Regions from separate parts of the Heyndrickxia vini genome, predicted to be linked through region 1. Evidence: a T-box and tRNA genes for the amino acid it is inferred to sense, from the RefSeq annotation. Region 1 holds a T-box; the other holds one or more tRNA genes.
What was found. A T-box is a leader RNA that pairs with one kind of tRNA and senses whether it is charged. The one in region 1 lies ahead of proS (proline--tRNA ligase), so its partner is inferred to be a tRNA-Pro.

Region 1 (15,218 bases):
CCTTTTCAAACAAGATAAATGACTCATGCTCCAATTCAGAAAGTGAAACTGATTTGTTTTTACTTAAAGGGTGATCTGGGTGAGTAAGTAGCATGAGATTTTCATTCACAAAAGAAAACGTATGAAAGATTTCTTCACTGACCGGCAAAACAACAACCCCTAAATCAAGCGTACCATTCCCAACGTCTCTTTCCACTCTTTTTGCTCCATCCTCAACAAGCTGCACGGTAATATGCGGATACTTTTTGTGAAATTCCTGAATAACCTTAGGAAAAAAGCGAGAACCAACCATTGGCGGTAATCCTATATGAATATTTCCCTTTTTTAACTGCATTAAATCATCTAATTCTGAAGAAAGATTTTCGAATGAACGAATAATATTTTGTGCTTGAACGAGAATAACTTCCCCCGCGTCCGTTAGTTTTGCCTGTTTACCTGTACGGTCAAAAAGGACAACACCGAGCTCTTCTTCAATACTTTTCACCATTTTACTAATCGTCGGTTGTGAAACGTAGAGCTTTTGTGCTGCTTTTGTGAAATTACCTTCCTTAGCAACTGCTACAAAATATTTTAAATGCTGAACATCCAATACATCCGCACCCTCTTATAACTATTTAGAATGACTATCATTCTTTATATTCATTTTACCTATATAAAAATGCACTGTACACTTTAGATAGAAATTTTTTTCATAAAAGAGGAGAAACAAATGAAAAAATTATTAATTGGATGCATTCAAATCATCATACTAACCGTTTTTACGTATCTAATGGGAGAATTCTCCGTACTTCTGCATCTTAGCATTCCAGGCAGTATTTTAGGATTGGTTATTTTATTTATTTTATTACAGACAAAGGTAATAAAGTTGAAGTGGATTGAAGTCGGGGGAAATTGGTTAGTGGCGGAATTATTGTTATTCTTCATTCCTTCAGCCGTAGGCATCCTTCAATATAAACAATTATTAATGGAAAATGGGTTTAAAATTTTCGCTGTCATTGTTATTAGTTCAACGATTGTCATGGTATGTTCCGGCTTTTTAGCAGAAAAAATGGCGCGAAGAAAGGAGAAAAAGACTCAGCATGTTGACACTTATGTATATACTTCTCACCGTTAGTATTTATTGGCTAGCAAAATGGGGATACAGTAAAACTAAAAAAATATACTGTTCACCACTTTTAGTAGCCCCATTTTTGATTATATTAATGCTCGTATTCTTCCATATAACATATGATTCATACAATCACGGAGCCGTTTGGTTAACGAAATTATTACAACCAGCAACCGTGGCATTAGCGATTCCACTCTATCGTTTTTATCCGATTTTAAAAAAATATTTGAGTGAAATTCTATTTAGTGTATTTTTCGGTTCGATTATGTCCATTCTTGCGTCGTATACAATTTCAGGCATAATCCATTTAAATAAAACATTGTCAATAAGCATTATTCCTTATTCAATTACAACACCGATTGCTATGGGTGTTTCAACAAAAATTGGTGGTATCCCCACCATTACTGCTGTATTTGTAATTATTACCGGGATTATTGGAATGATTCTAGGACCGTGGATGATTCGCCTCTTTCGATTCAAAAGTGAAATAGCACGAGGGGTTTTGCTAGGTACGAGTTCACACGGTGCCGGGACATCAAAGGCATTAGAATTAAGCCATGCCACTGGGGCTGTCTCCAGCGTTTGTATGGTATTAGCTGCAATTATGTCATTTTGTCTTTCCCCATGGATTTATCAGCATTTATTACATTAGAGGAGCCATACATGCTCCTCTTTTTTATCCTTTTAGTTGTTTTAAATGATGTAGGTCATGTTCTACTTCACCTTTCACATAAGATTCAAGAGTATATTTATTTCCATTTATGATAAAGGTCTGTGACAAATCCTGATCCTTTAATGAATCTACAAGTATCTCTCTTTGTTTAATAGCTTTATTGATTAGGTCGGACAGCTGAATTCCCGAATGAGCATATTCATCGGCTTCATTATTCATTTCCTCAACATAGCTTGCGTCAATACTAGGCAACGTTCCACCCTCTAACATTGCAGGCAGTCTTTTTTCATAAAAGAAGCGATCCCAGTAGAAGATATGGGCAATAATTGCTGCTTTGGACCATTTCCCTTCAGCAATTGGTTTGAAAAACTCCTCATGTTGTTCTGCTTTAATATTTTTCAAATAATCAATCCAGCCTGTTAATTGATTAACTATCGTACTCATTTACATCCCCATCCCTGCTTTGTTATTTTGTATGTATTCCTTTTCGCTAGCGACGTAGTAAATTCCTTTAAAATTTAGGCTATTCCTCGCAAACTTGTTGCTTTCAGTATGAATAAGATGGTGATTTCCGCTCCAGGGTGCTCGCTTTCCGCGGGGCGGGCGGAAAGCAGGTTCCTGTAGCGGAAAGTAACGGTCTATGTTCCTAAAAACAACTATCATTATGTAAAGAGCCAAAATTTATATTAAAAAGGACCCATTCATATGAACAGGTCGGTTCCAATGATTATAGAGGCAGATCCCTTTTTTTAAATATAATGACTGCCAGAACATATAACACGATGCCTGCGCCGCCTAAAGCAAGGGAAACAGGTAAAATATCTACGGATCCTTTGGCAATTTCTGTTGGTTGGAAAGCAGAAAATATTGTCACATGCTTAAGCCACTCAAAATCTGTACTCATTTTCGCTACAAGATTGATTGCGAAAAAAATAATAGATAATCCACCCGAAACAGCTAACGCTTTCTTTTCATCATTAAACATACAAGAAAATAAAAATGAATAGCCGCTAATTACAAAAAACAAGAGGAATCCAACAATATTCATTTCTATAAATCTCCAACTATTTATATTCGCATCTTCAATAATCCATTTCGTACCAATAAAGACAGGAAGGATGGAAAATATCGTAATAACCAATAAACCCAATACCAATATCGTACTTTGCGTAATAGCAATTCTTACTCTAGACGCAGGGGTAGACAGCAAATAAGCCATTGAACCCCGATCTACTAATCTAGCAATAAGTTGTGTAGCCGTAACCACACTAAATATCATTAAAATGATTAAATACAGTAGACCATAATACTCAGCTGCAAGAAATCCACTAAGATCATTGATCATTCCACCATCAAATCCAAAAGCACTTAAATAATTTTGCGGCATCTCTTTAAAAAGCTGCTCAAGTGCGTCCGACTTTGCAATTGAAGGATAAATCCAAATAATAAGAAGCATATAAAAGGCTGCTCCAAATGCATAACTAGAAATGCTCTTTCCATTCATCTTCAACATCGTTTTAAACAGTGCAGCACTCATGAAAGTGATTCCTCCTTATCATAGTAGTGCATGAATATTTCCTCCAAAGATTGAGAGTGAACATCTAAATGATTAATTTTGCATTGGGACAATACATGGATGAACCGGTTATAATCCCCTTGAATTGCCACTCTTAAACGAAGACCTTCAATACTTATAATCTCGATATCAGAGTGTTTGAAAGCCTCTATATCATTTTTCGTTTCTACGACAATATCAAATAATTTACGTTGCTTTGCCTGCATACTTTGAGCATCCTCGACAGCAACTAATCTTCCATCTTTTATAATCCCCACTCGGTCACAAGTTCGGTCAATTTCTTGAAACATATGGGATGACATTAATATCGTTTTTCCTTTTGCTTTTTCCTCTAATACTAATTCAACAAATAAGCTCTGCATCAGTGGATCTAGACCTGATGTTGGTTCGTCTAAAATCAAAATGTCAGGATCGTGCATAAATGCCGCCACAATTCCTACTTTTTGTTTCATCCCCTTTGACATTTTACGAATTGGCGTTTTTACATCGAATTGAAGTTTTTCAATTAATTCATTTCTCCTTGTAACGTCTTTCATCCCTCTCATGCCGGCTAATAATTCAAGAAGTTCTAGTCCATTAATATTATCTAAAAAGGCGATTTCACCTGGAAGATAACCGACTGATTTTTGTATTTCAGCACTATTTCTCCAGCAGTCCAACCCATTAATTTTAGTCGAACCCGACTTTGGCTTCATAAATCCCATGAGATGTCGAATAGTTGTAGATTTCCCTGCACCATTTGGTCCTAAAAAACCAAATACTTCACCAGGTTTTACCTCAAAAGTTAAGTCAAAAATCCCCTTCCCATTAGGAAACACTTTCGTTAAATGATTTATTAGTATTCCCATTTCCATCGCCTCTTTTATATGTTTTGTATAAAAACAATTCATTGATTACATAATAAAGCAACAAAAACCGAAAATCAACAAGTTTTGAATAAAATTTATTGTTCCATTTCAAAACATTTAGTATCATAAAAAATAGAGGTGAAAGTAATGGACGGATATAAGCGCAGAACAGAAAAGAAGAAAGAGTATATACAACAAGCGGCTTTAGAATTATTTATGATTTACGGAATTGAAAAGGTGAGTATTGCGGAAATAGCCAAGAAAGCGAATGTCTCCCCTGTGACAATTTATAACTACTTTGGAAGTAAGGAAGAGCTTTTTAAAGAGGTATTATCAGACTATATGGATAAAGAATTAGAAACATATAAGCAATTACTTCAAGTAGATATCCCTTTCCCTAAAAAGTTAGAGAAAATGATATTCGATAAGAAGGAAACGGCAAAAACATTAAGTTTAGATTTTCTTAAAGGAATAAGTGATCCTTCGTTAAAAAACATTATCGATGATTTTGCAAATAATAAAGCAATTCCTTTAATCATGGAATTAATCGAACAAGGGCGAACCGAAGGCTACGTCAATGCCAACATGTCAACAGATGCGATATTAATCTATATCCAAACATTTAGTGAACTCACACATCGTACCGAGCTTTTTTCCAACTATAACATGGACATCCTTCTTGATTTAGGTAATTTGTTTTTTTATGGATTACTTGGCCAGCCGGTTAATGAAGAAAGGGTTCAGTAATAATTACCGAACCCTCTCCAATCTATTCTTCTTGTTCTACCATATTATAATAATCAACACTGTACATAGCACCTTCACTGACCATTTTATTATCAGCTAAATCGTGTGGATCGGAGTGGCCAATCTTCGTCATCGGTGATTTATTATGCTTTTTCTTTTTCATCCAGGAATCCGCCTTCGTCTTAACATTATTCAACATAACCCGTGCCTTCTCACGATTGTTCTTAGATGAAAGAAACGAAACACCAGCAATTCCTATTCCTGCAATTACTACCCGATTTAATTTCGCCATTTTAATCATCTCCTTGTTTTATTTATTACCCCCTTTTATTGAAATCATGCATATATTACAAATATTTCACCATTTTAATATCAATCTAGAAGTAAAAATAATTTTTTGCAAAAATAAACTTACTAACTATTAGTAAGTTTACAAAAGGTGTATAATAGATAGCAAATAGGAAAAAAGTTATGCTTCGTTCCATATAGGAGGTGTATCAATATGGAAAATTCACGACTTTGTCCAAAATTTGAAAAGGCATTTCAGTTATTAGGCAAACGTTGGATTGGGGTGGTTATCCGCGTTCTGGAAAAACAACCGATGCGCTTTAATGAAATTGCTGAACAAATTCCACATATAAGTCAAAAAATGCTTTCCGATCGATTAAAGGAATTGGAAAACGAAAATATTGTTATTCGCGATGTGTACCCGGAAACACCAGTTCGAATTGAATACAGATTAAGTGAAAAAGGCCATGCGATTACTCCAGTACTTGACGAGGTACAGCATTGGGCAGATAAATGGGTTTCGATGAACAGCTGTAATGAATAAGGAATTACCTTAGCTTTTATTTTGAGCTAAGGTTTTTTTATGTTTTATAGAATGGCGAATGAATTAAAACTATAGAATCATTTCCAAAGTACCTTCATATATTGAATCGTATTTAAAAATATACAGAAAATTAGGGGGCAAAAGAGGATGAATCTAGCAATTCGTAAACCAAGGTTTTTAGTGATTATTGCAGCGATTTTTGCACTTTCCACAGCATTATTGTTTGTACCATTTTCAAAAGCATCTGCTTCAATTAATTATGGGGAAGAAGTAGTGTCAGTTGCCAAGCTTTATGAAGGGGAAAAGTTTAAAATGGGGGGCACTACTCCAAAAGGCTTTGATGCAAGTGGCTATACACAATATGTTTACAAAAATGCGGCTACCAAATTAAAGATCCCAAGAACGAGTGCTGATCAATACAAAATAGGGAAAGCAGTCAAACTGAACCAATTACAAAATGGTGACCTAGTCTATTACGCTACCGGAACTAAAAAAGGAAAGGTATCGTTCGTAGCCATTTATATAGGGGACGGTAAATTTATTGGTGCGACATCAAAAGGAGTAACAATCGTAAAAATGTCCGATAAATATTGGAAAGATCGCTTTGTTGGTGCAAAGAGAATTATCAAATAAAATTAATTGAGTACTATCAAGTCTCTGCATAAAAAAATGCGGGGACTTTTTCTGTCGAAATACTTTTGAAGTACAGCACTTACGTCGACATAATATGCAAATCCTTATTCAACTTTTCAACTGATATAACTGAACTTTTTTCATGTTTAATCAAACGTTTGATTAGATTACTTACATGTAGAAACTTGCTATATTTTAGGCAATTTTGTTTTAAAAATACTCCGAGGAGTAAAAATAGTTATTGCATTTAAACGAAAAGTAAATTACTCTTTTTGATCGGTTCACTCCTTTTTTTGATCGGTCCGCCATTTTTCGATTGGTTCGATCCCTTTTTTGATTGGTCCCTTTCTCTCTTTGATTGGTTCATTCTTCTTATTGATCGGTCCCTTTCTTTTTTTGATCGGTTCTCTTTCTTTTGATTGGTTCACTCTCTTTTTTGATCGGTTCACTCCTCTTCTTGATTGGTTCCTTTCTTTTTTTGATCGGTTCATTCCCTTTTTTGATAGGTCCGCCATTTTTTGATTGGTTCACTCTCTTTTTTAATCGGTCCCTTTCTCTTTTTGATCGGTTCACTCTCTTTTTCAATCGGTCCATCAAAAAAAAATGCAGATGAACCATCCATCTGCATTTTTTATCATATTATTAATATGCTTTTGCCCAGTAGACTAAATGCTTTGCTTCGCCGCCGCAGCATACACATGTATCAGAAACTTGTTCTTCTTCAAAAGGAATACAACGGGATGTTGCAGATGTTTCATCTTTAATGAAGTTTTCACAAGCTACATCGCCGCACCACATTGCTTTAATAAAGCCTGGATTTTCAACAAGTACTTGTTTGAATTCGTCCATATTGCGTGCAACACTTGTTTTTTCTTCACGATGAGCCTTTGCTTTTTCAAATAGATTATTTTGGATATCTTCAAGAAGTTCTATAATTTTCGTTTCAAGTTCAGTCATTGGAACGAAGACTTTTTCTCCTGTGTCACGGCGAACAAGAACGACTTGCCCTTTTTCAATATCTTTAGGTCCCACTTCTAGACGAACAGGGATTCCTTTCATTTCAGATTCATTGAATTTCCAGCCAGGCATTTTGTCGCTTGCATCGATATCGACTCTTACTACTTTCTTCAATTGATCTCTTAGCTCGTATGCTTTATCAAGGACGCCCTCTTTATGTTGCGCAATCGGAACAATCATCACTTGTTTTGGAGCAACTTTTGGCGGTACAACAAGCCCGCGATTATCACCGTGAACCATAATTAACGCACCAATTAATCTTGTCGTTATTCCCCATGATGTTTGGTGTACGGTTTGTAGTTCACCATTTTTGTCGGTAAATTGGATACCGAATGCTTCAGCAAATCCCGTTCCCAAATAATGGGATGTACCGGATTGTAATGCTTTTCCGTCATGCATTAAACTTTCAATCGTTAACGTATGAACTGCACCAGCGAATTTTTCCTTATCAGTTTTACGACCGCGAAGTACAGGTATTGCAAGGTATTTCTCACACACTTCAGCATACATCTCAAGCATTCTTGCTGTTTCTTCCTGAGCATCTTCGCTTGTAGCATGACATGTATGCCCTTCTTGCCATAAGAACTCTAATGAGCGTAAAAATGGTCTTGTTGTTTTTTCCCAGCGAACTACATTCGCCCATTGATTATATAATTTAGGCAGATCACGATAAGAGTGAATAATATTGGCATAATGTTCACCAAAAAGAACTTCTGATGTTGGGCGGATGACTAGGCGCTCTGTTAATTCTTCTGAACCCCCATGAGTTACCCAAGCAACTTCAGGTGCAAAACCTTCAATATGATCTTTTTCCTTTTGTAATAGGCTTTCAGGAATAAGTAAAGGCATGTAAATATTTTCATGTCCTGTTTCTTTAATTTTCCCGTCTAATACATCACGGATATTTTCCCAAATGGCAAAGCCGTATGGGCGGATAATCATTGATCCTCTTACTGATGAATAATCAACTAAATCAGCTTTTTTTACAACATCTGTATACCATTGCGCAAAATCATCTTCCATTGCGGTAATCTCTTCAACAAATTTTTTATCCTTTGCCACAAAACATCTTCCCTTCTATTTTTTTAAACGCGAAAAGACCTCGATCCCTAAAAAGGGACCGAGGTCTGGTGGTACCACCCTTATTTACAGCATTGCTGTACACTTCATTATTGATAACGGTTCGCGTAAACCGCTTGTATCTTAAGTAAGATCGATACAGAACTCCAAGGCAGGTTCAAATGCAGTCTTTAGAAACTTTTCACCAACCGTTTCCTCTCTAGAAAAGACGGACACATTTTACTAATCCTTTTCAACGTTTTTTATATATAATTTTTTTAAAAATATACTAATTTTTTTATCCAAAGTCAAGCCACTTTATACTATTTATCCTTTTTAACCTTTTCATTTTTCACATCTAGCACATCTAAAAGGAATACGAAAACTGGAATTCCCAATATTAAGCCCCACACTCCAAAGAAGTGCTCCGAAAAGATTAATACAATAAATGTATAGAATACTGGAAGGTTTGTCTTTGAAGACATTAATTTCGGATTTAATACGTATGCTTCAATAGCATGAACAATTACTACAATAATCACTACATATAATACTTGGATGAACCCACCTATACTATAGGCTATGAAACAAAGCGGAATAAGTGAGATAATTACCCCCGCTACCGGTATTAATCCTAGGAAGAAAATCATTATTGCTAAACCAAACAATTGCGGAAATCCCATGATAGAAAGAGCAATCGTTGTTAGTACCGTATTTACAATCGCAATAATAAACTGTGCTTCAATTACCTTTCCAAACGTTAATGCGAATTTTTTGCTAAAAAACTCAATCTCATCATAAAATGGAGACACTTTACTCTCCTTGAATTTTTTTGTGAAATCAGTGAGCCTTTCTTTTTCCAATAGATAAAATATGCTTAGTATGAGAGATAAAAATACATCTATGCTCAATTTTCCTATATTAGTGAAATATCCAAGAAGGAACGTAAATCCTTGCTTTAAAAAGTTGGTTATTTCATTTTTTTCTACTATCTTCTCAACAATATAGTTCACCACTACATTATCTTGCGGCTGGGAATAAAATTCAATCAGTTGCTTGATTAGTTGGGTTATTTCATTGATGAGTACCGGCAAATATTTACTTATACCGAGCGATAATAGGCCGACAATGGCAACATATAGGACAACAACTGTTAATTTACGGTTTACATGCAATCGCCTAGAAACAAATACTGATAGACGATCCATTAGAAACGCAAAAATAAATGTTAGCAGTATTAAATTCATCATACTTCTCAAAAGATATAATATGACCGCGATTAAAGCAAATATAATAAAACGCTTTACGCCCCTTTTTTGAAAAAAACTGCCAACGAACTCTGCCATCTTATCGCTTTCCTCCCAAGCACTCGAATTTAATCAACCTACACCTCACCATATTACTTTATTTTCTCATACTTTCATACTATATTATCTAAAAAATTTATGTTTTTTATAATTTTATGTTTCTAATAATTTGTCTAATTCTTTATATCCGTAATTATTGGGTTTAGCGGTTGACTTCATTCAATAGAAAAGGCGCCAAAAAAAGCTACCTAAGTAGGCAGCTCCTTATGATAAATTGCTTGGTAATACTTCTTGATTATTCCCTTGAAATTTATTTTTACCTTTCCCCTTCTTGTGAGTTGTATCCAAACGTTTCTCTAATGCTCGTGATAATAATGATAATGCATAATTAACAACAAAATACATTAGTGCTACCATTATAATAATTGGAATGATTTGATTCCCGCCTCTTGGACCGCTATAGATACCTTGTGCATTATGAAGAAGTTCTGGTAAAGCAATAATTACTGCTAAAGAAGTATCTTTTAACAATGAAATAAATTGACTTACTAATGGAGGTATCATTCTTTTCAATGCTTGTGGAAGAATGATATGCCACATCGTTTGTACGTAATTTAATCCAGAAGATCTTGATGCCTCAATTTGTCCTTTTTCAATAGAGTTTAGTCCACTTCGAACGATTTCTGATATCATCGCAGATTCAAAGATCGTTAATGCAGCAATAGCAGCTGTCATAACCCCCATTTTAATTCCTACTTCAGGCAGTGCGAAATAAGTAAAAAAGATAATTAATATTAGAGGCAGATTACGTATTGCCTCAACAAGAACAGCGACTATTTTTGAGAAAACAGGTATTTTTGCATATCTAAATATTCCCAGAAGGCTCCCTATAACAAAACTTAAAATAATTGAAATAAAAGCAACTTCTAGTGTAACTAAGAACCCTTTAAGTAAATAGCTAATGTTTCCACTGGAGTACGCACCTATAAAATCCATCTCTTATCCCCCCTCTTTTAATAGCTTTTTGCCAATCTTCTCTCTAAGTAATTGACAAATAAACTTAACGGGATGGTTAATATTAAATAAAATATTCCTACAAAAATATAAGTATCAAAAATGGCATAGTTTTTTTGAGCAATATAGTCACCAAAATACATTAATTCTAATCCCGCTGCTACCCCAAGAATGGATGAGTTTTTAACTAGATTAATAAATTGGTTGCCTATTGGGGGGATGACGATTTTCACAGCCTGGGGCAAAATAATGTATCTCATTGTTTGAATATAATTTAGACCTGATGAACGTGCTGCCTCCATCTGGCCTTTATCAACAGATTGAATGCCTGCACGAACGGCTTCTGCTATAAAAGATGCAGTATAAATTGTAAGGGCAATCGTTCCTGCTACAAATCCGCTTAAATTAAATATTGAACTTAGTCCATGGTAGAAGAAAAACAAAATGACAATAAGTGGAATATTCCTTATAAACTCAACAAAGCACGCACCTAAAAAATTTAATATTTTAAACGGAGCAATACGCATAATTGCTACAATTACCCCTAACACAAAGCTACCAATAAGGCCGATAAGACTCACCTTGATCGTTTGAAGGAATCCATCCAAATACAAATCAAAATAGTTAGTTAATACGGAGAAATCAAGCATAATCTCCCTCCCTTTTTAAAAACAAGGCTAATTTTTTAAGAGGACAAGCCTAAGCCCATCCTCTAAGAAAAGCGCAAGCGCCTTGATCAGCCCCGACAAGCAAATGTTCTTCGACAAATGAAGTTTGCTCTTTAACTTCAATTGTCGAAGGTTATTTGACCTCGAGGGGCTAGGCGCTGGAGCTGGACACCATTCAAAAAAGTTATTCTTTAATCCACTTCTCTTTAATTTTGTCGTATTCTCCACTGTCTTTAAGTTCTTTCAAAAATTTGTTTACGTAATCAGTGAATTCTTTATCATCCTTTTTAACAGCGATTCCATAAGGCTCTTCTGTAAATGTTCCGCCAACTACTTCATAGTTACTGTCTTGTGCTGCCATACCGTATAGAATGGAGTTGTCAGTTGTAAGTGCATCACCTTTACCAGACTTCAATGCTGTGAAAGCTTCTGCATAGTTTTCGAATTCTAATAGCTCAGTATCTGGAGCAGCTTTTTTCACGTTCTCTCCGGAAGTAGCACCTTTAACTGCTAATACTTTTGTTCCTTTTTTCAAATCATCCACACTCTTAATTGAGCTTCCCTTTTTCACAAGCAGTGATTGACCAGCGTCAAAATAAATATCAGAGAAGTTTACTTCTTTTTTGCGATCTTCTGTAATTGTCATTGTCGCGATGATTGCATCGATGTCGCCATTTTTAAGCTTTGGAATACGCGTTTTAGAAGTAATCTCAACTAATTCTACTTTGCTCTCATCACCTAAGATTTTCTTTGCAAGCGCCTTAGCAATATCAATATCGAATCCAGTTACTTCACCACTTTTAGGGTCTTTGTAACCAAATAAATACGTATCATATTTAACACCTACAACAAATTTTCCGCGATCTTTAATCTTATCTAATGTACTTTTACTTGAATCCCCCGACGATGACTTGCCACAGCCTGCCATTAATGCAGCGATTAAAGTAAACACTACCCCCAAGAACAACCACTTTTTCATTTTCTTCATTTACTTATCCCCCTTATATATTTAATGATTTAACACACGTTTTAAAAAGAGCTGAGCTCGCTCCGCTTGTGGATTGGCAAAAAAGTCAGCTGGTTTGCCTTCCTCTACAATTCGCCCTTCGTCCATGAAAACGACACGATTGGCCACTTCTTTAGCAAAGCCCATTTCATGTGTGACTACAACCATTGTCATCCCCTCTTGTGCCAAAGATTTCATTACTTCAAGCACTTCCCCAATCATTTCCGGGTCTAATGCTGAAGTTGGCTCATCAAACAACATCACTTGAGGTTTCATTGCCAATCCTCTAGCAATCGCTACCCTTTGTTGTTGGCCGCCTGATAATTGAGAAGGATAGGAATTCGCTTTATCAGGGATCCCCACCTTTTCTAGATAATACATAGCTGTTTCTTCGGCTTTCTTCTTATCCTCACCAAGAACTTTTATAGGAGCTAGAGTGATATTTTGTAAAACAGTCTTATGAGGATATAGATTAAAATGTTGAAATACCATTCCTATATTTCGGCGTAAATCATTTATATCAGTTTGTTTATCATTTACTCTTGTACCGCTTACAACGAGTTCGCCGTCCGAAATCGTTTCCAAACGGTTGATGCAGCGCAGCATTGTACTTTTCCCTGATCCAGATGGACCAATGACTACAACTACTTCACCTTGATCGACCTCAAGATTAATATCTTTTAAAACATGAAATGACCCATAATGCTTATTAACATTTCGAAATGTTATCAATCGAACCCCCCCAATAAATTAAGAAATAGGGCATCTTCTTCTCCCTAGACTATGTTAATTATTTTTATTTTATACAATCTTCTAAATCCCCATAATAATCAAATATTCGACTTAATTCTCTAAAATTCCTTCTTTATGGTAAAAAAATATTTACTTCCTACGCTAATAAAATATGAAAAACCCACGAAAATGATATATTTTCGACGATATTAGTCGAGTAACGATTTAATAGTTTTGTAATCTTATATACTCTTTTTTATGTTATAACTATATATACAGCAGAAAGGGGTTGTATTATGCAAAAAATTAGGCGAGCCATTGTCATGCTTGTAATTTGTGTTATCTTCATTCCCATGACAATAAATGCCCATGCAGAAACAAGTCAAGAAAGCTTGCATAATGTAAAACAAAAGATGCAACAAAACAAGGAAGCCGTCCAAGAAAAAGAAAAGGAAAAAGAAGCTTTAAACACAGAACTGACTACTTTACAACAGCAATGGCAATCATTACAATCAGAGATTTCTACTAATCAAAAAGAGTTAAGTAGTTTAAAAGATAAAATAAACGAAACAAATAATGAGATTGAAAAGAAAAAAGAAGAAATAGTGAAGTTAGAAGATAAAGTTCTTGTAAGAGAAGATGTTATTAAAAAACGGCTCGTTGCTTTACAAGAAAATGATCGCACGAATATCATCATTGATACATTATTAAGCTCTGATAGCATCGGGGATTTTTTAAATCGTGTCAGTGCTGTTGCTGTGTTATTACGAGCTGATAATGAAATATTGGAGCAACAACAAAAGGATCTCAAACAGATTGAAAAAGATAAAAAGGAAATTGCTAAAAAGGAAGCTGTTATGAAAGAGGATCAGCATGCATTAGCTACTACTCAAGCAAAACTAGAAAATAGTTTACAAGATAAACAAGTATCTATTACAAAGATTCAGTCTAAATATGCAATGATTGAAAAAGATATTAAGCAGTCAAAAAATGAGAATGACACTCTTCAATCTCAGATGAATTCCATTCAAAATACGATAAAAAAAGAACAGGCAGCGGCTAAGGCAAGAGCAGCAATCATTGTCAAACAAGCGAAAACGCCCGCTCAAAGTGATAATTATGAGAAACCTGAAAAAGGTGAAGAAATTTATGTAACGGCTACAGCTTATAGTCACGAGGATACTAAAGGAAATGTCACTGCATTAGGATATAACATAAAGAAGAATCCTAATATGAAATTAATCGCAGTTGATCCTTCTGTTATTCCTTTAGGCAAAAAAGTTTGGGTAGAAGGATATGGCGTTGCGATCGCAGGTGATACTGGAAGTGCCATTATTGGTCATAGAATTGACGTACTCAAACCTTCAAGCAAAGAAGCCAAAGCATGGGGACGGAAAACCGTAAAAATCATTATTTTAAATTAATTTACTAAAAGAAAGAGCATCTCATTTTATTGACGGGATGCTCTTTCTTTATTACTCTTCTATTTTTCTTATACGTATCAATTGATAAATATGTAAAACAACAACTTTTAACACTGCGTATGTTGGAATAATCAAAATCATTCCTAATACTCCAGCCAAGTTTCCTCCAACTAAAATGAGTAAAATAATCGTTAACGGGTGTACGTTTAATGTTTTCCCCATTACTTGAGGAGAAACGAGATTACTTTCAATTTGTTGAGCCACAAACATAACAATAATAACGTAAACGGCCATAATCGGATTTTGGAAGAAGGCGACGATAATTGCCGGCGTTGCCGCGATAAATGGTCCAAGAAACGGGATGACATTCGTCGCCATTCCGAATATAGCAAGAATTAGCGCATAATCCAATCCGATAATTAAATAGCCAATCAATAAGAGAATCCCTACAACAGAGCTTACAATTAATTGTCCCTGAATATAACCGCCTAATGCCTTATCCATATCATGTAAAACAGAATGAATCTCTTTTTCTTTCGATTTTGGAAAAAAGCGAGTGACATTCGGCACGAAT
Region 2 (15,218 bases), 230 kb from region 1:
TTGCTTATTTTCAACGATTTTCATGTACTACTATTATTATATAATTGTTTCGGTTACTTCAGATGGTCTAACGATAAATTCCCCTTCTTGTACGTCAATAATTACCTTTTGGCCTTCAAGTATAACTCCTTTTAACAGCTCTTCGGACAAACGATCCTCAACATGCTTCTGAATAGCTCTTTTTAATGGTCGAGCTCCATATTCTGGATCGTAACCTTCCTCCGCTATCTTTTCCTTTGCTGCTGCAGTTAGTTCCAATTCTATATCTTTTTCCTTTAATCGCTTAACTAATTGATCAGATAATAATGAAACGATATTTCTTAAATGCTCTTTTTCGAGTGCATGGAAAACAATAATTTCATCAATACGGTTTAAAAACTCAGGACGAAAGGCTCTTTTAAGTTCATCCATTACTTTACCTTTCATATCTTTATAATCCTGATTTCCATCTTGAATGTTAAACCCAACATATTTGTTCCTTTTTAAAGATTCTGCACCTACATTTGAAGTCATGATAAGCACTGTATTCCTAAAGTCGACCGTGCGTCCTTTTGAGTCTGTTAAACGTCCATCCTCTAACACTTGTAAAAGTATATTAAACACATCCGGATGTGCTTTCTCAATCTCATCAAGTAAAATAACAGAATATGGTTTACGGCGTACTTTTTCAGTTAATTGTCCACCCTCTTCGTATCCAACATATCCGGGAGGAGACCCCACAAGTCTTGATGTAGAATGTTTCTCCATGTATTCAGACATATCGATACGAATCATTGAATCTTCATCACCAAACATCGCCTCTGCCAATGCTCTGGCTAACTCAGTTTTACCAACTCCAGTTGGACCAAGGAATACAAATGAGCCTATTGGCCGTTTTGGATCTTTCAACCCTGCTCTCGCACGACGAACAGCTTTAGAAACAGCTTTCACTGCTTCCTCTTGACCAATGACTCGTGAATGTAAAATTTCTTCTAGTTTTAATAATTTTTCCGTTTCAGTCTGTGCTAATTTAGATACAGGTACACCAGTCCAGTTAGATACAACTGTTGCAATATCTTCGACTGTTACTTCACTATTTTCTTGACCCTGTTTTTCTTTCCACGATTTCTTTGTTTCTTCTAATTTTTCTCGAAGTCGTTGCTCAGAATCTCTTAGTGAGGCTGCCTTTTCAAATTCCTGACTTTGTACCGCAGCATCTTTTTCTTTCCTTATTTCCTCCAAATTAATCTCTAATTCCTTTAAGTTAGGTGGTGTCGTATAGGAGCGTAATCGCACTTTTGACCCTGCTTCATCAATTAAATCGATAGCTTTATCCGGTAAAAATCGGTCAGAAATATAACGATCAGATAACTTCACCGCAGCTTCTATCGCCTCGTCTGTAATCGACACACGATGATGAGCTTCATAACGATCCCTTAACCCTTTTAAAATTTGTATAGACTCATCAGTTGAAGGTTCATCTACTTGGATTGGCTGGAATCTCCGTTCTAAAGCGGCATCCTTCTCGATGTATTTACGGTACTCATCTAAGGTTGTGGCACCAATACATTGTAATTCTCCTCTTGCTAAAGATGGTTTCAAAATATTTGAAGCATCGATTGCACCTTCTGCACCACCAGCTCCAATGAGAGTATGAAGCTCATCAATAAACAGAATGATATTGCCCGCTTGGCGGATCTCATCCATCACCTTTTTTAAACGGTCTTCGAATTCCCCCCGATATTTTGTACCTGCTACTACAGTACCCATATCCAGCGTCATGACTCTTTTATCACGAAGTGTTTCGGGTACTTCGTTATTAACAATTTGTTGAGCGAGTCCTTCTGCAATAGCAGTTTTACCCACACCAGGTTCACCAATTAACACAGGATTGTTTTTTGTACGTCTGCTAAGAACTTCAATAACTCGTTGAATTTCCTTGCTCCGACCAATGACAGGATCTAACGTCTCTTCCCTTGCTATCGCTGTTAAATCACGTGCAAGACTATCCAAGGTCGGTGTATTTGCATTTGCAGTGCTTCCTCCCTGATGACTTCCTGCTTCATTACTTCCCAAGAGCTGAAGGACTTGTTGTCTTGCTTTATTCAAGCTAACTCCTAAATTATTTAAAACTCTTGCAGCAACGCCTTCTCCTTCACGAATAAGACCAAGCAGTATATGCTCTGTGCCAACATATGAATGACCTAATTTTCTAGCTTCATCCATTGATAGTTCAATTACCTTTTTGGCTCGAGGGGTATAATGAACCGTTTGTCCGGAATCCTGCCCTTTACCAATTAAATTTTCAACCTCAATTTGAATTTTTTCTGGACTCAATCCAAGTCCATACAATGCTTTTGCCGCAATCCCTTCACCTTCTTGAACTAAACCAAGAAGAATATGTTCTGTGCCAATATTATTATGTTTTAACCGTATTGCTTCTTCCTGTGATAGCGCCAATACTTTTTGAGCCCTTTCAGTAAATCGTCCAAACATCATTACGATCTCCTCCTAGCCATTATTTACTTCTTCAAGTTTTAATCGCTCTCGAATTAGCGTTGCCCGACGTATGTCTCTTTCATGGGGACGAAGAGGTCCACCTGCATATTGTTGTAAAAAACCAGGTTGAGTTAATATCATTAATTCATTAAGTATATTTTTAGATACATTTTTTATATATCCTGTATCTATTCCTAAACGTACATCAGATAAGCACTGCGCCGCCTCTTTAGACTCAATAATTCGACTATTTGATAATACTCCGAAGGAACGATATACTTTATCTTCTAATTGTATGTTTGAGGTTTTAATCAATGCTTCTCTAGCTGACCTTTCTTGTGCTATTATTTGCTGCACCACACTCATCAAATCTTCTACAATATCAATTTCTGTTTTACCAAGGGTAATTTGATTTGATATTTGAAAGATGTTTCCTAATGCTTCGCTTCCTTCTCCGTAAATTCCTCTAACAACCAAACCTAATTGGCTAATTGCTGGAATAATTCGATTCATCTGTTGAGTTAAAACCAAGCCGGGTAAATGAACCATAACCGATGCCCTCAGACCAGTACCTACATTAGTCGGACAACTTGTAAGATACCCTAACTTTTCGCTAAAAGCATAATCAATATGTTCCTCCATTAAATCATCGATTTTGCTTGCCTTTTCGAGTGCCTCCTTCAATTGCAGGCCCGGAAATAAGCATTGAATTCGAATATGATCCTCTTCATTAATCATGATGCTTACATCCTCTTCGCTTGTTAAAATAACAGCACCATGTGATGATTCATCTGCTAAATTCGGACTGATAAGATGTTTTTCAACCAAAACCTTTTTCTGTAAGGTTTGTAAATCGTCCATTCTTAGTAATTCCATATTATTTTCATGAAATGACTCGGATTGTAAAGCAGTCTCTACTTTAGCAATTATTTCCCTTGCCTCCTCGTTACTAAACAAGGTTGGAAAATTAAATTGTTTAAAATTCCTCGCTAAGCGTACTCTAGAACTTAATACTATATCAGAATTAGGTCCTTCTAAATTCATCCATGCACTTACAGCTTGGTTAACAAACCTTTCCAGGCTCATGAAGTTTCACTCCCTTCATTGAGAAGTGAGCTCTCCAAAGCACGAACTTGATCTCGAATTTCTGCAGCTTTTTCAAATTCCTCACTTTTTATTGCATGTTGTAAATCAAGTTTCAATTGCTGTATCTGTCTTTTTATATGAACTGTTCCCCCTATTCTTTTAGGAAGCTTTCCGTGATGTTCAAGATTTCCAACATGCAGTCTTTTAATGATTGGTTCTAAACGCCCGCTAAAAGCATCATAACAATGAGCACATCCAAAGCGACCAATATTTACAAACTGTTTAAAAGTCATTTTACAATTTGGACATTGCAGGATTTCATTTTTTTGAATTGTTTCCTGCTTTGCCTGTTGGAACACCGGGTCAAAATTCAATAGCCCAGCTAAAATATTATTAATCGAAAATCCTGGTTCTCCTTCGAACATAAACATTTCACCTTTTTCCTGAGCACACTTATCACAATAATGGATTTCAGTCTTTTCTCCATTAATGATTTTGGTGAAATGTAGGGTTGCCGGTCTTTCATTACATTCCTGACAGATCATTACATTCACCTCTACAATTATTTATATTTCAATGACATCAACATTGCGCTTAGCATTCGTGATCTAAGTTGATCTCTTTCTGGAAGATCAATATATAGGACTGATCGGTCCATCACACTTAGCATAATTTTAGCTTCCCTTTCGGTAATAACCTCTTCTTCCACTAAACGCATAATGACATCTTCTGCATTTGCTTGAGATATTCTTGTTTTTACTAATCGCAATAAATGGTCAATTAAATGTGCCTGGTCATGTGGTCTTACTTTTATAATTCGAATATACCCTCCACCACCTCTTTTACTCTCAACTAAATAACCTCTTTCTATAGTAAATCTTGTATTGATTACGTAGTTAATTTGTGAGGGTACACATTGAAATTTATCAGCCACTTCACTTCTTTTAATTTCAACAATTTCACTGCCATTCATTTCTAAAACTTGTTTTAAATAACCTTCAATTATATCTGATATGTTTTTCATCAAGTCCACCTCCTCCTCCGAGTTGACTTTGACTATATTTGACTTTAATTATACATGAATTAGTAAAAAAAATGCAATTAGAATGTTTATTAAAAATAGTTTTGCCAAGAAGATGAAGATTAAAACTGAAATACTAAATAATAGTGGAAGGGCACTCTTACTAAGGTGCGATAAACTTTAGCGGGAGGAGTTTTGAATGGTCTTTCTGTTTTTTTGATTGGTTTTGAGCTTTTCATAATTGGTTTGTTAATTATTTTGATCGGTTGCTCTTTATTTAATTCGTTTCTGACCTTTTTTGATTGGTTTCTATCTTTTTTTGATTGGTCCTTTTACTTGTTCGATTGATTTGTAGTCTTTTTTTATTGGTCTTTTTATTTTTGCAAATTGTTTTATCAGGGACTGTCTTTTTATTGCTTTTTATATATAAAAACAAAAAAACACGGAGCATACACTCCGTGTTTCATTTGCCTGGCAACGTCCTACTCTTGCAGGGGGAGAGCCCCCAACTACCATCGGCGCTGAGAAGCTTAACTTCCGTGTTCGGGATGGGAACGGGTGTGACCTTCTCGCCATAATTACCAGACTATAAAAATTTTAGGGTTTGTTCCCTCAAAACTAGATAGATGAGAAATACTTCGTAATAACATTGAATCAAATTAGGATAAGTCTTCGACCGATTAGTATTCGTCAGCTCCATGTGTCGCCACACTTCCACCTCGAACCTATCAACCTGATCATCTTTCAGGGGTCTTATTTAGATAAACTAAGGGAAATCTCATCTTGAGGGGGGCTTCATGCTTAGATGCTTTCAGCACTTATCCCTTCCGCACATAGCTACCCAGCGATGCCTTTGGCAAGACAACTGGTACACCAGCGGTGCGTCCATCCCGGTCCTCTCGTACTAAGGACAGCTCCTCTCAAATTTCCTACGCCCACGACGGATAGGGACCGAACTGTCTCACGACGTTCTGAACCCAGCTCGCGTACCGCTTTAATGGGCGAACAGCCCAACCCTTGGGACCGACTACAGCCCCAGGATGCGATGAGCCGACATCGAGGTGCCAAACCTCCCCGTCGATGTGGACTCTTGGGGAGATAAGCCTGTTATCCCCGGGGTAGCTTTTATCCGTTGAGCGATGGTACTTTCCATGCGGAACCACCGGATCACTAAGCCCGACTTTCGTCCCTGCTCGACTTGTAGGTCTCGCAGTCAAGCTCCCTTGTGCCTTTACACTCTGCGAATGATTTCCAACCATTCTGAGGGAACCTTTGGGCGCCTCCGTTACCTTTTAGGAGGCGACCGCCCCAGTCAAACTGCCCGCCTGACACTGTCTCCCACCCCGATCAGGGTGCGGGTTAGAATTTCAATACAGCCAGGGTAGTATCCCACCGACGCCTCCACCGAAGCTGGCGCTCCGGCTTCAAAGGCTCCTACCTATCCTGTACAAGCTGTACCAAAATTCAATATCAGGCTGCAGTAAAGCTCCACGGGGTCTTTCCGTCCTGTCGCGGGTAACCTGCATCTTCACAGGTACTATAATTTCACCGAGTCTCTCGTTGAGACAGTGCCCAGATCGTTGCGCCTTTCGTGCGGGTCAGAACTTACCTGACAAGGAATTTCGCTACCTTAGGACCGTTATAGTTACGGTACCGCCGTTTACTGGGGCTTCAATTCAAAGCTTCGCTTGCGCTAACCTCTCCTCTTAACCTTCCAGCACCGGGCAGGCGTCAGCCCCTATACTTCGCCTTGCGGCTTCGCAGAGACCTGTGTTTTTGCTAAACAGTCGCCTGGTATATATCACTGCGGCTCTCTCGGGCTTGCACCTAACAGAGCACCCCTTCTCCCGAAGTTACGGGGTCATTTTGCCGAGTTCCTTAACGAGAGTTCTCTCGCTCACCTTAGGATTCTCTCCTCGCCTACCTGTGTCGGTTTGCGGTACGGGCACCTTTCACCTCACTAGAGGATTTTCTAGGCAGTGTGGAATCAGGAACTTCGGTACTATATTTCCCTCGCCATCACAGCTCAAGGTACATGGTGACGGGATTTGCCTCGTCACCCCTCTAACTGCTTGGACGCGCTATTCCAGCAGCGCGCTTACCCTATCCTCCTGCGTCCCCCATCGTTCAAACGGTGAAGAGGTGGTACAGGAATATCAACCTGTTGTCCATCGCCTACGCCTTTCGGCCTCGGCTTAGGTCCCGACTAACCCTGAGCGGACGAGCCTTCCTCAGGAAACCTTAGGCATTCGGTGGAAGGGATTCTCACCCTTCTTTCGCTACTCATACCGGCATTCTCACTTCTAAGCGCTCCACCAGTCCTTACGGTCTAGCTTCTCAGCCCTTAGAACGCTCTCCTACCACGGACACCAGACGGTGTCCATCCACAGCTTCGGTGATACGTTTAGCCCCGGTACATTTTCGGCGCAGAGTCACTCGACCAGTGAGCTATTACGCACTCTTTAAATGGTGGCTGCTTCTAAGCCAACATCCTGGTTGTCTAAGCAACTCCACATCCTTTTCCACTTAACGTATACTTTGGGACCTTAGCTGGTGGTCTGGGCTGTTTCCCTTTTGACTACGGATCTTATCACTCGCAGTCTGACTCCTAAGGATAAGTCATTGGCATTCGGAGTTTGTCTGAATTCGGTAACCCGATGAGGGCCCCTAGTCCAAACAGTGCTCTACCTCCAAGACTCTTACCTTAAGGCTAGCCCTAAAGCTATTTCGGAGAGAACCAGCTATCTCCAAGTTCGATTGGAATTTCTCCGCTACCCACACCTCATCCCCGCACTTTTCAACGTGCGTGGGTTCGGGCCTCCAGTAAGTGTTACCTTACCTTCACCCTGGACATGGGTAGATCACCTGGTTTCGGGTCTACGACCTCAAACTCATTCGCCCTATTAAGACTCGCTTTCGCTGCGGCTCCGCCTCTTCAGCTTAACCTCGCTTGAAATCGTAACTCGCCGGTTCATTCTACAAAAGGCACGCTATCACCCGGCGTCTTTCCGAAGGAAATACGCATAGGGCTCTAACTACTTGTAGGCACACGGTTTCAGGTTCTCTTTCACTCCCCTCCCGGGGTGCTTTTCACCTTTCCCTCACGGTACTGGTTCACTATCGGTCACTAGGGAGTATTTAGCCTTGGGAGATGGTCCTCCCTGCTTCCGACGGGATTTCACGTGTCCCGCCGTACTCAGGATCCACTCTGGAGGGAACGAAGTTTCAACTACAGGGTTGTTACCTTCTTTGACGGGCCTTCCAGACCTCTTCATTTACTTCGTTCCTTTGTAACTCCGTATAGAGTGTCCTACAACCCCAAGAGGCAAGCCTCTTGGTTTGGGCTTCTTCCGTTTCGCTCGCCGCTACTCAGGAAATCGCGTTTGCTTTCTCTTCCTCCGGGTACTTAGATGTTTCAGTTCCCCGGGTCTGCCTTCCATACTCTATGTATTCAAGTAAGGATACTACCCCATTACGGGCAGTGGGTTCCCCCATTCGGAAATCTCCGGATCAAAGCTTGCTTACAGCTCCCCGAAGCATATCGGTGTTAGTCCCGTCCTTCATCGGCTCCTAGTGCCAAGGCATTCACCGTGCGCCCTTACTAACTTAACCTAAAAAGGTTGTTTATTACTTACTTAATGGATTCATCCATAAAGTGGCGATTCTCGGTTATTACTTGGTTATTTCTCATTTTATCTAGTTTTCAAGGAACAATTAGTTTGAAAGGAATTAACCTCTCAAAACTGAACAAAACGAAAGCGTCTTTTTGTAACCACGTCAGTGGTCTTCCATATTCCTTAGAAAGGAGGTGATCCAGCCGCACCTTCCGATACGGCTACCTTGTTACGACTTCACCCCAATCATCTGTCCCACCTTCGGCGGCTGGCTCCAAAAGGTTACCTCACCGACTTCGGGTGTTACAAACTCTCGTGGTGTGACGGGCGGTGTGTACAAGGCCCGGGAACGTATTCACCGCGGCATGCTGATCCGCGATTACTAGCGATTCCGGCTTCATGTAGGCGAGTTGCAGCCTACAATCCGAACTGAGAATGGTTTTATGGGATTGGCGTAACCTCGCGGTCTAGCAACCCTTTGTACCATCCATTGTAGCACGTGTGTAGCCCAGGTCATAAGGGGCATGATGATTTGACGTCATCCCCACCTTCCTCCGGTTTGTCACCGGCAGTCACCTTAGAGTGCCCAACTAAATGCTGGCAACTAAGGTCAAGGGTTGCGCTCGTTGCGGGACTTAACCCAACATCTCACGACACGAGCTGACGACAACCATGCACCACCTGTCACTCTTGTCCCCGAAGGGAAATCCCTATCTCTAGGGAGGGCAAGAGGATGTCAAGACCTGGTAAGGTTCTTCTTCGCGTTGCTTCGAATTAAACCACATGCTCCACCGCTTGTGCGGGCCCCCGTCAATTCCTTTGAGTTTCAGCCTTGCGGCCGTACTCCCCAGGCGGAGTGCTTAATGCGTTAGCTGCAGCACTAAAGGGCGGAAACCCTCTAACACTTAGCACTCATCGTTTACGGCGTGGACTACCAGGGTATCTAATCCTGTTCGCTCCCCACGCTTTCGCGCCTCAGCGTCAGTTACAGACCAAAGAGCCGCCTTCGCCACTGGTGTTCCTCCACATCTCTACGCATTTCACCGCTACACGTGGAATTCCGCTCTTCTCTTCTGCACTCAAGTCTCCCAGTTTCCAATGACCCTCCACGGTTGAGCCGTGGGCTTTCACATCAGACTTAAGAAACCGCCTGCGCGCGCTTTACGCCCAATAATTCCGGACAACGCTTGCCACCTACGTATTACCGCGGCTGCTGGCACGTAGTTAGCCGTGGCTTTCTGGTTAGGTACCGTCAAGGTACCGCCCTATTCGAACGATACTTGTTCTTCCCTAACAACAGAGTTTTACGATCCGAAAACCTTCATCACTCACGCGGCGTTGCTCCGTCAGACTTTCGTCCATTGCGGAAGATTCCCTACTGCTGCCTCCCGTAGGAGTCTGGGCCGTGTCTCAGTCCCAGTGTGGCCGATCACCCTCTCAAGTCGGCTACGCATCGTCGCCTTGGTGAGCCGTTACCTCACCAACTAGCTAATGCGCCGCGGGTCCATCTGTAAGTGGTAGCTAGTGCCACCTTTCAATTCTTCTTCATGCGAAGAAAAAAGTTATCCGGTATTAGCCCCGGTTTCCCGGAGTTATCCCAGTCTTACAGGCAGGTTACCCACGTGTTACTCACCCGTCCGCCGCTAATCATCGTAGGAGCAAGCTCCCACAAAGATTCGCTCGACTTGCATGTATTAGGCACGCCGCCAGCGTTCGTCCTGAGCCAGGATCAAACTCTCCAAAAAGATGTTTGATATAGCTCTAGTTTAAAAATAAATTAATTGACGTTTCGTTTTGTTCAGTTTTCAAAGATCAATTTTTCAAAGACAACTTTTATAATTTATCATTATTAAGTTTCTTTGTCAATAACTTTTTTCATTAAAATATCTTATGGTGGAGCCTAGCGGGATCGAACCGCTGACCTCCTGCGTGCAAAGCAGGCGCTCTCCCAGCTGAGCTAAGGCCCCATATTAGTTTTTGTATATAATGGTCGGGAAGACAGGATTCGAACCTGCGACCCCTTGGTCCCAAACCAAGTGCTCTACCAAGCTGAGCTACTTCCCGTACTTAATGGCGCGCCCGAGAGGAGTCGAACCCCTAACCTTTTGATCCGTAGTCAAACGCTCTATCCAATTGAGCTACGGGCGCATATAATGAAAGTTATTTCGCTTCGCAAAAAAACTTTGGTGCCGAGGACCGGAATCGAACCGGTACGGTAGTCACCTACCGCAGGATTTTAAGTCCTGTGCGTCTGCCAGTTCCGCCACCCCGGCAAGGGTTGTCTGGAGCGGAAGACGGGATTCGAACCCGCGACCCCCACCTTGGCAAGGTGGTGTTCTACCACTGAACTACTTCCGCGACTTAATTAGTTATAATGCGGGTGAAGGGAGTCGAACCCCCACGCCTTGCGGCGCCAGATCCTAAGTCTGGTGCGTCTGCCAATTCCGCCACACCCGCGTAAATTTAATGGTGAGCCATGAAGGACTCGAACCTTCGACCCTCTGATTAAAAGTCAGATGCTCTACCGACTGAGCTAATGGCTCATTTCTTTTAAAAATGGTGCCGGCCAGAGGACTTGAACCCCCAACCTACTGATTACAAGTCAGTTGCTCTACCAATTGAGCTAGGCCGGCATATTACTATTTTGTTAATATGGTGGAGGATGACGGGATCGAACCGCCGACCCCCTGCTTGTAAGGCAGGTGCTCTCCCAGCTGAGCTAATCCTCCATTTATTATACAGCCTGGCAACGTCCTACTCTTGCAGGGGGAGAGCCCCCAACTACCATCGGCGCTGAGAAGCTTAACTTCCGTGTTCGGGATGGGAACGGGTGTGACCTTCTCGCCATAATTACCAGACTATAAAAATTTTAGGGTTTGTTCCCTCAAAACTAGATAGATGAGAAATACTTCGTAATAACATTGAATCAAATTAGGATAAGTCTTCGACCGATTAGTATTCGTCAGCTCCATGTGTCGCCACACTTCCACCTCGAACCTATCAACCTGATCATCTTTCAGGGGGTCTTATTTAGATAAACTAAGGGAAATCTCATCTTGAGGGGGGCTTCATGCTTAGATGCTTTCAGCACTTATCCCTTCCGCACATAGCTACCCAGCGATGCCTTTGGCAAGACAACTGGTACACCAGCGGTGCGTCCATCCCGGTCCTCTCGTACTAAGGACAGCTCCTCTCAAATTTCCTACGCCCACGACGGATAGGGACCGAACTGTCTCACGACGTTCTGAACCCAGCTCGCGTACCGCTTTAATGGGCGAACAGCCCAACCCTTGGGACCGACTACAGCCCCAGGATGCGATGAGCCGACATCGAGGTGCCAAACCTCCCCGTCGATGTGGACTCTTGGGGGAGATAAGCCTGTTATCCCCGGGGTAGCTTTTATCCGTTGAGCGATGGCCCTTCCATGCGGAACCACCGGATCACTAAGCCCGACTTTCGTCCCTGCTCGACTTGTAGGTCTCGCAGTCAAGCTCCCTTGTGCCTTTACACTCTGCGAATGATTTCCAACCATTCTGAGGGAACCTTTGGGCGCCTCCGTTACCTTTTAGGAGGCGACCGCCCCAGTCAAACTGCCCGCCTGACACTGTCTCCCACCCCGATCAGGGGTGCGGGTTAGAATTTCAATACAGCCAGGGTAGTATCCCACCGACGCCTCCACCGAAGCTGGCGCTCCGGCTTCAAAGGCTCCTACCTATCCTGTACAAGCTGTACCAAAATTCAATATCAGGCTGCAGTAAAGCTCCACGGGGTCTTTCCGTCCTGTCGCGGGTAACCTGCATCTTCACAGGTACTATAATTTCACCGAGTCTCTCGTTGAGACAGTGCCCAGATCGTTGCGCCTTTCGTGCGGGTCAGAACTTACCTGACAAGGAATTTCGCTACCTTAGGACCGTTATAGTTACGTAGCCGTTTACTGGGGCTTCAATTCAAAGCTTCGCTTGCGCTAACCTCTCCTCTTAACCTTCCAGCACCGGGCAGGCGTCAGCCCCTATACTTCGCCTTGCGGCTTCGCAGAGACCTGTGTTTTTGCTAAACAGTCGCCTGGGCCTATTCACTGCGGCTCTCTCGGGCTTGCACCCTAACAGAGCACCCCTTCTCCCGAAGTTACGGGGTCATTTTGCCGAGTTCCTTAACGAGAGTTCTCTCGCTCACCTTAGGATTCTCTCCTCGCCTACCTGTGTCGGTTTGCGGTACGGGCACCTTTCACCTCACTAGAGGATTTTCTAGGCAGTGTGGAATCAGGAACTTCGGTACTATATTTCCCTCGCCATCACAGCTCAAGGTACATGGTGACGGGATTTGCCTCGTCACCCCTCTAACTGCTTGGACGCGCTATTCCAGCAGCGCGCTTACCCTATCCTCCTGCGTCCCCCCATCGTTCAAACGGTGAAGAGGTGGTACAGGAATATCAACCTGTTGTCCATCGCCTACGCCTTTCGGCCTCGGCTTAGGTCCCGACTAACCCTGAGCGGACGAGCCTTCCTCAGGAAACCTTAGGCATTCGGTGGAAGGGATTCTCACCCTTCTTTCGCTACTCATACCGGCATTCTCACTTCTAAGCGCTCCACCAGTCCTTACGGTCTAGCTTCTCAGCCCTTAGAACGCTCTCCTACCACGGACACCAGACGGTGTCCATCCACAGCTTCGGTGATACGTTTAGCCCCGGTACATTTTCGGCGCAGAGTCACTCGACCAGTGAGCTATTACGCACTCTTTAAATGGTGGCTGCTTCTAAGCCAACATCCTGGTTGTCTAAGCAACTCCACATCCTTTTCCACTTAACGTATACTTTGGGACCTTAGCTGGTGGTCTGGGCTGTTTCCCTTTGACTACGGATCTTATCACTCGCAGTCTGACTCCTAAGGATAAGTCATTGGCATTCGGAGTTTGTCTGAATTCGGTAACCCGATGAGGCCTTAGTCCAAACAGTGCTCTACCTCCAAGACTCTTACCTTAAGGCTAGCCCTAAAGCTATTTCGGAGAGAACCAGCTATCTCCAAGTTCGATTGGAATTTCTCCGCTACCCACACCTCATCCCCGCACTTTTCAACGTGCGTGGGTTCGGGCCTCCAGTAAGTGTTACCTTACCTTCACCCTGGACATGGGTAGATCACCTGGTTTCGGGTCTACGACCTCAAACTCATTCGCCCTATTAAGACTCGCTTTCGCTGCGGCTCCGCCTCTTCAGCTTAACCTCGCTTGAAATCGTAACTCGCCGGTTCATTCTACAAAAGGCACGCTATCACCCGGCGTCTTTCCGAAGGAAATACGCATAGGGCTCTAACTACTTGTAGGCACACGGTTTCAGGTTCTCTTTCACTCCCCTCCCGGGGTGCTTTTCACCTTTCCCTCACGGTACTGGTTCACTATCGGTCACTAGGGAGTATTTAGCCTTGGGAGATGGTCCTCCCTGCTTCCGACGGGATTTCACGTGTCCCGCCGTACTCAGGATCCACTCTGGAGGGAACGAAGTTTCAACTACAGGGTTGTTACCTTCTTTGACGGGCCTTTCCAGACCTCTTCATTTACTTCGTTCCTTTGTAACTCCGTATAGAGTGTCCTACAACCCCAAGAGGCAAGCCTCTTGGTTTGGGCTTCTTCCGTTTCGCTCGCCGCTACTCAGGAAATCGCGTTTGCTTTCTCTTCCTCCGGGTACTTAGATGTTTCAGTTCCCCGGGTCTGCCTTCCATACTCTATGTATTCAAGTAAGGATACTACCCCATTACGGGCAGTGGGTTCCCCATTCGGAAATCTCCGGATCAAAGCTTGCTTACAGCTCCCCGAAGCATATCGGTGTTAGTCCCGTCCTTCATCGGCTCCTAGTGCCAAGGCATTCACCGTGCGCCCTTACTAACTTAACCTAAAAAGGTTGTTTATTACTTACTTAATGGATTCATCCATAAAGTGGCGATTCTCGGTTATTACTTGGTTATTTCTCATTTTATCTAGTTTTCAAGGAACAATTAGTTTGAAAGGAATTAACCTCTCAAAACTGAACAAAACGAAAGCGTCTTTTTGTAACCACGTCAGTGGTCTTCCATATTCCTTAGAAAGGAGGTGATCCAGCCGCACCTTCCGATACGGCTACCTTGTTACGACTTCACCCCAATCATCTGTCCCACCTTCGGCGGCTGGCTCCAAAGGTTACCTCACCGACTTCGGGTGTTACAAACTCTCGTGGTGTGACGGGCGGTGTGTACAAAGGGGAACGTATTCACCGCGGCATGCTGATCCGCGATTACTAGCGATTCCGGCTTCATGTAGGCGAGTTGCAGCCTACAATCCGAACTGAGAATGGTTTTATGGGATTGGCGTAACCTCGCGGTCTAGCAACCCTTTGTACCATCCATTGTAGCACGTGTGTAGCCCAGGTCATAAGGGGCATGATGATTTGACGTCATCCCCACCTTCCTCCGGTTTGTCACCGGCAGTCACCTTAGAGTGCCCAACTAAATGCTGGCAACTAAGGTCAAGGGTTGCGCTCGTTGCGGGACTTAACCCAACATCTCACGACACGAGCTGACGACAACCATGCACCACCTGTCACTCTTGTCCCCGAAGGGAAATCCCTATCTCTAGGGAGGGCAAGAGGATGTCAAGACCTGGTAAGGTTCTTCGCGTTGCTTCGAATTAAACCACATGCTCCACCGCTTGTGCGGTACCGTCAATTCCTTTGAGTTTCAGCCTTGCGGTACTGTACTCCCCAGGCGGAGTGCTTAATGCGTTAGCTGCAGCACTAAAGGGCGGAAACCCTCTAACACTTAGCACTCATCGTTTACGGCGTGGACTACCAGGGTATCTAATCCTGTTCGCTCCCCACGCTTTCGCGCCTCAGCGTCAGTTACAGACCAAAGAGCCGCCTTCGCCACTGGTGTTCCTCCACATCTCTACGCATTTCACCGCTACACGTGGAATTCCGCTCTTCTCTTCTGCACTCAAGTCTCCCAGTTTCAATGACCCTCCACGGTTGAGCCGTGGGCTTTCACATCAGACTTAAG

Region 2: it encodes a tRNA-Pro, which carries the amino acid that the T-box ahead of proS (proline--tRNA ligase) is inferred to sense. The anticodon was not compared.

Annotation. Positions count from the first base shown of each region.
Region 1 covers NZ_CP065425.1:316,252-331,469, reverse strand. The annotation lists gene cidR (cidABC operon transcriptional activator CidR) at 1-589, opposite strand, end outside; gene I5776_RS01775 (CidA/LrgA family protein) at 710-1,114, shown strand; gene I5776_RS01770 (LrgB family protein) at 1,080-1,760, shown strand; gene I5776_RS01765 (DinB family protein) at 1,785-2,225, opposite strand; gene I5776_RS01760 (ABC transporter permease subunit) at 2,509-3,318, opposite strand; gene I5776_RS01755 (ABC transporter ATP-binding protein) at 3,315-4,205, opposite strand; gene I5776_RS01750 (TetR/AcrR family transcriptional regulator) at 4,353-4,952, shown strand; gene I5776_RS01745 (hypothetical protein) at 4,975-5,244, opposite strand; gene I5776_RS01740 (winged helix-turn-helix transcriptional regulator) at 5,455-5,784, shown strand; gene I5776_RS01735 (C40 family peptidase) at 5,932-6,417, shown strand; gene I5776_RS01730 (hypothetical protein) at 6,699-6,908, opposite strand; gene proS (proline--tRNA ligase) at 7,060-8,457, opposite strand; T-box leader at 8,547-8,759, opposite strand; gene I5776_RS01720 (AI-2E family transporter) at 8,817-9,839, opposite strand; gene I5776_RS01715 (amino acid ABC transporter permease) at 10,065-10,796, opposite strand; gene I5776_RS01710 (amino acid ABC transporter permease) at 10,814-11,464, opposite strand; gene I5776_RS01705 (transporter substrate-binding domain-containing protein) at 11,667-12,470, opposite strand; gene I5776_RS01700 (amino acid ABC transporter ATP-binding protein) at 12,492-13,220, opposite strand; gene I5776_RS01695 (3D domain-containing protein) at 13,517-14,644, shown strand; gene I5776_RS01690 (AI-2E family transporter) at 14,696-15,218, opposite strand, start outside.
Region 2 covers NZ_CP065425.1:86,381-101,598, reverse strand. The annotation lists gene clpC (ATP-dependent protease ATP-binding subunit ClpC) at 37-2,478, opposite strand; gene mcsB (protein-arginine kinase McsB) at 2,491-3,564, opposite strand; gene mcsA (protein-arginine kinase activator protein McsA) at 3,561-4,109, opposite strand; gene I5776_RS00515 (CtsR family transcriptional regulator) at 4,127-4,588, opposite strand; rRNA gene rrf (5S ribosomal RNA) at 5,055-5,171, opposite strand; rRNA gene I5776_RS00505 (23S ribosomal RNA) at 5,246-8,197, opposite strand; rRNA gene I5776_RS00500 (16S ribosomal RNA) at 8,387-9,944, opposite strand; tRNA gene I5776_RS00495 (tRNA-Ala) at 10,091-10,166, opposite strand; tRNA gene I5776_RS00490 (tRNA-Pro) at 10,187-10,263, opposite strand; tRNA gene I5776_RS00485 (tRNA-Arg) at 10,271-10,347, opposite strand; tRNA gene I5776_RS00480 (tRNA-Leu) at 10,384-10,472, opposite strand; tRNA gene I5776_RS00475 (tRNA-Gly) at 10,483-10,557, opposite strand; tRNA gene I5776_RS00470 (tRNA-Leu) at 10,575-10,656, opposite strand; tRNA gene I5776_RS00465 (tRNA-Lys) at 10,667-10,742, opposite strand; tRNA gene I5776_RS00460 (tRNA-Thr) at 10,757-10,832, opposite strand; tRNA gene I5776_RS00455 (tRNA-Val) at 10,853-10,928, opposite strand; rRNA gene rrf (5S ribosomal RNA) at 10,941-11,057, opposite strand; rRNA gene I5776_RS00445 (23S ribosomal RNA) at 11,132-14,081, opposite strand; rRNA gene I5776_RS00440 (16S ribosomal RNA) at 14,271-15,218, opposite strand, start outside.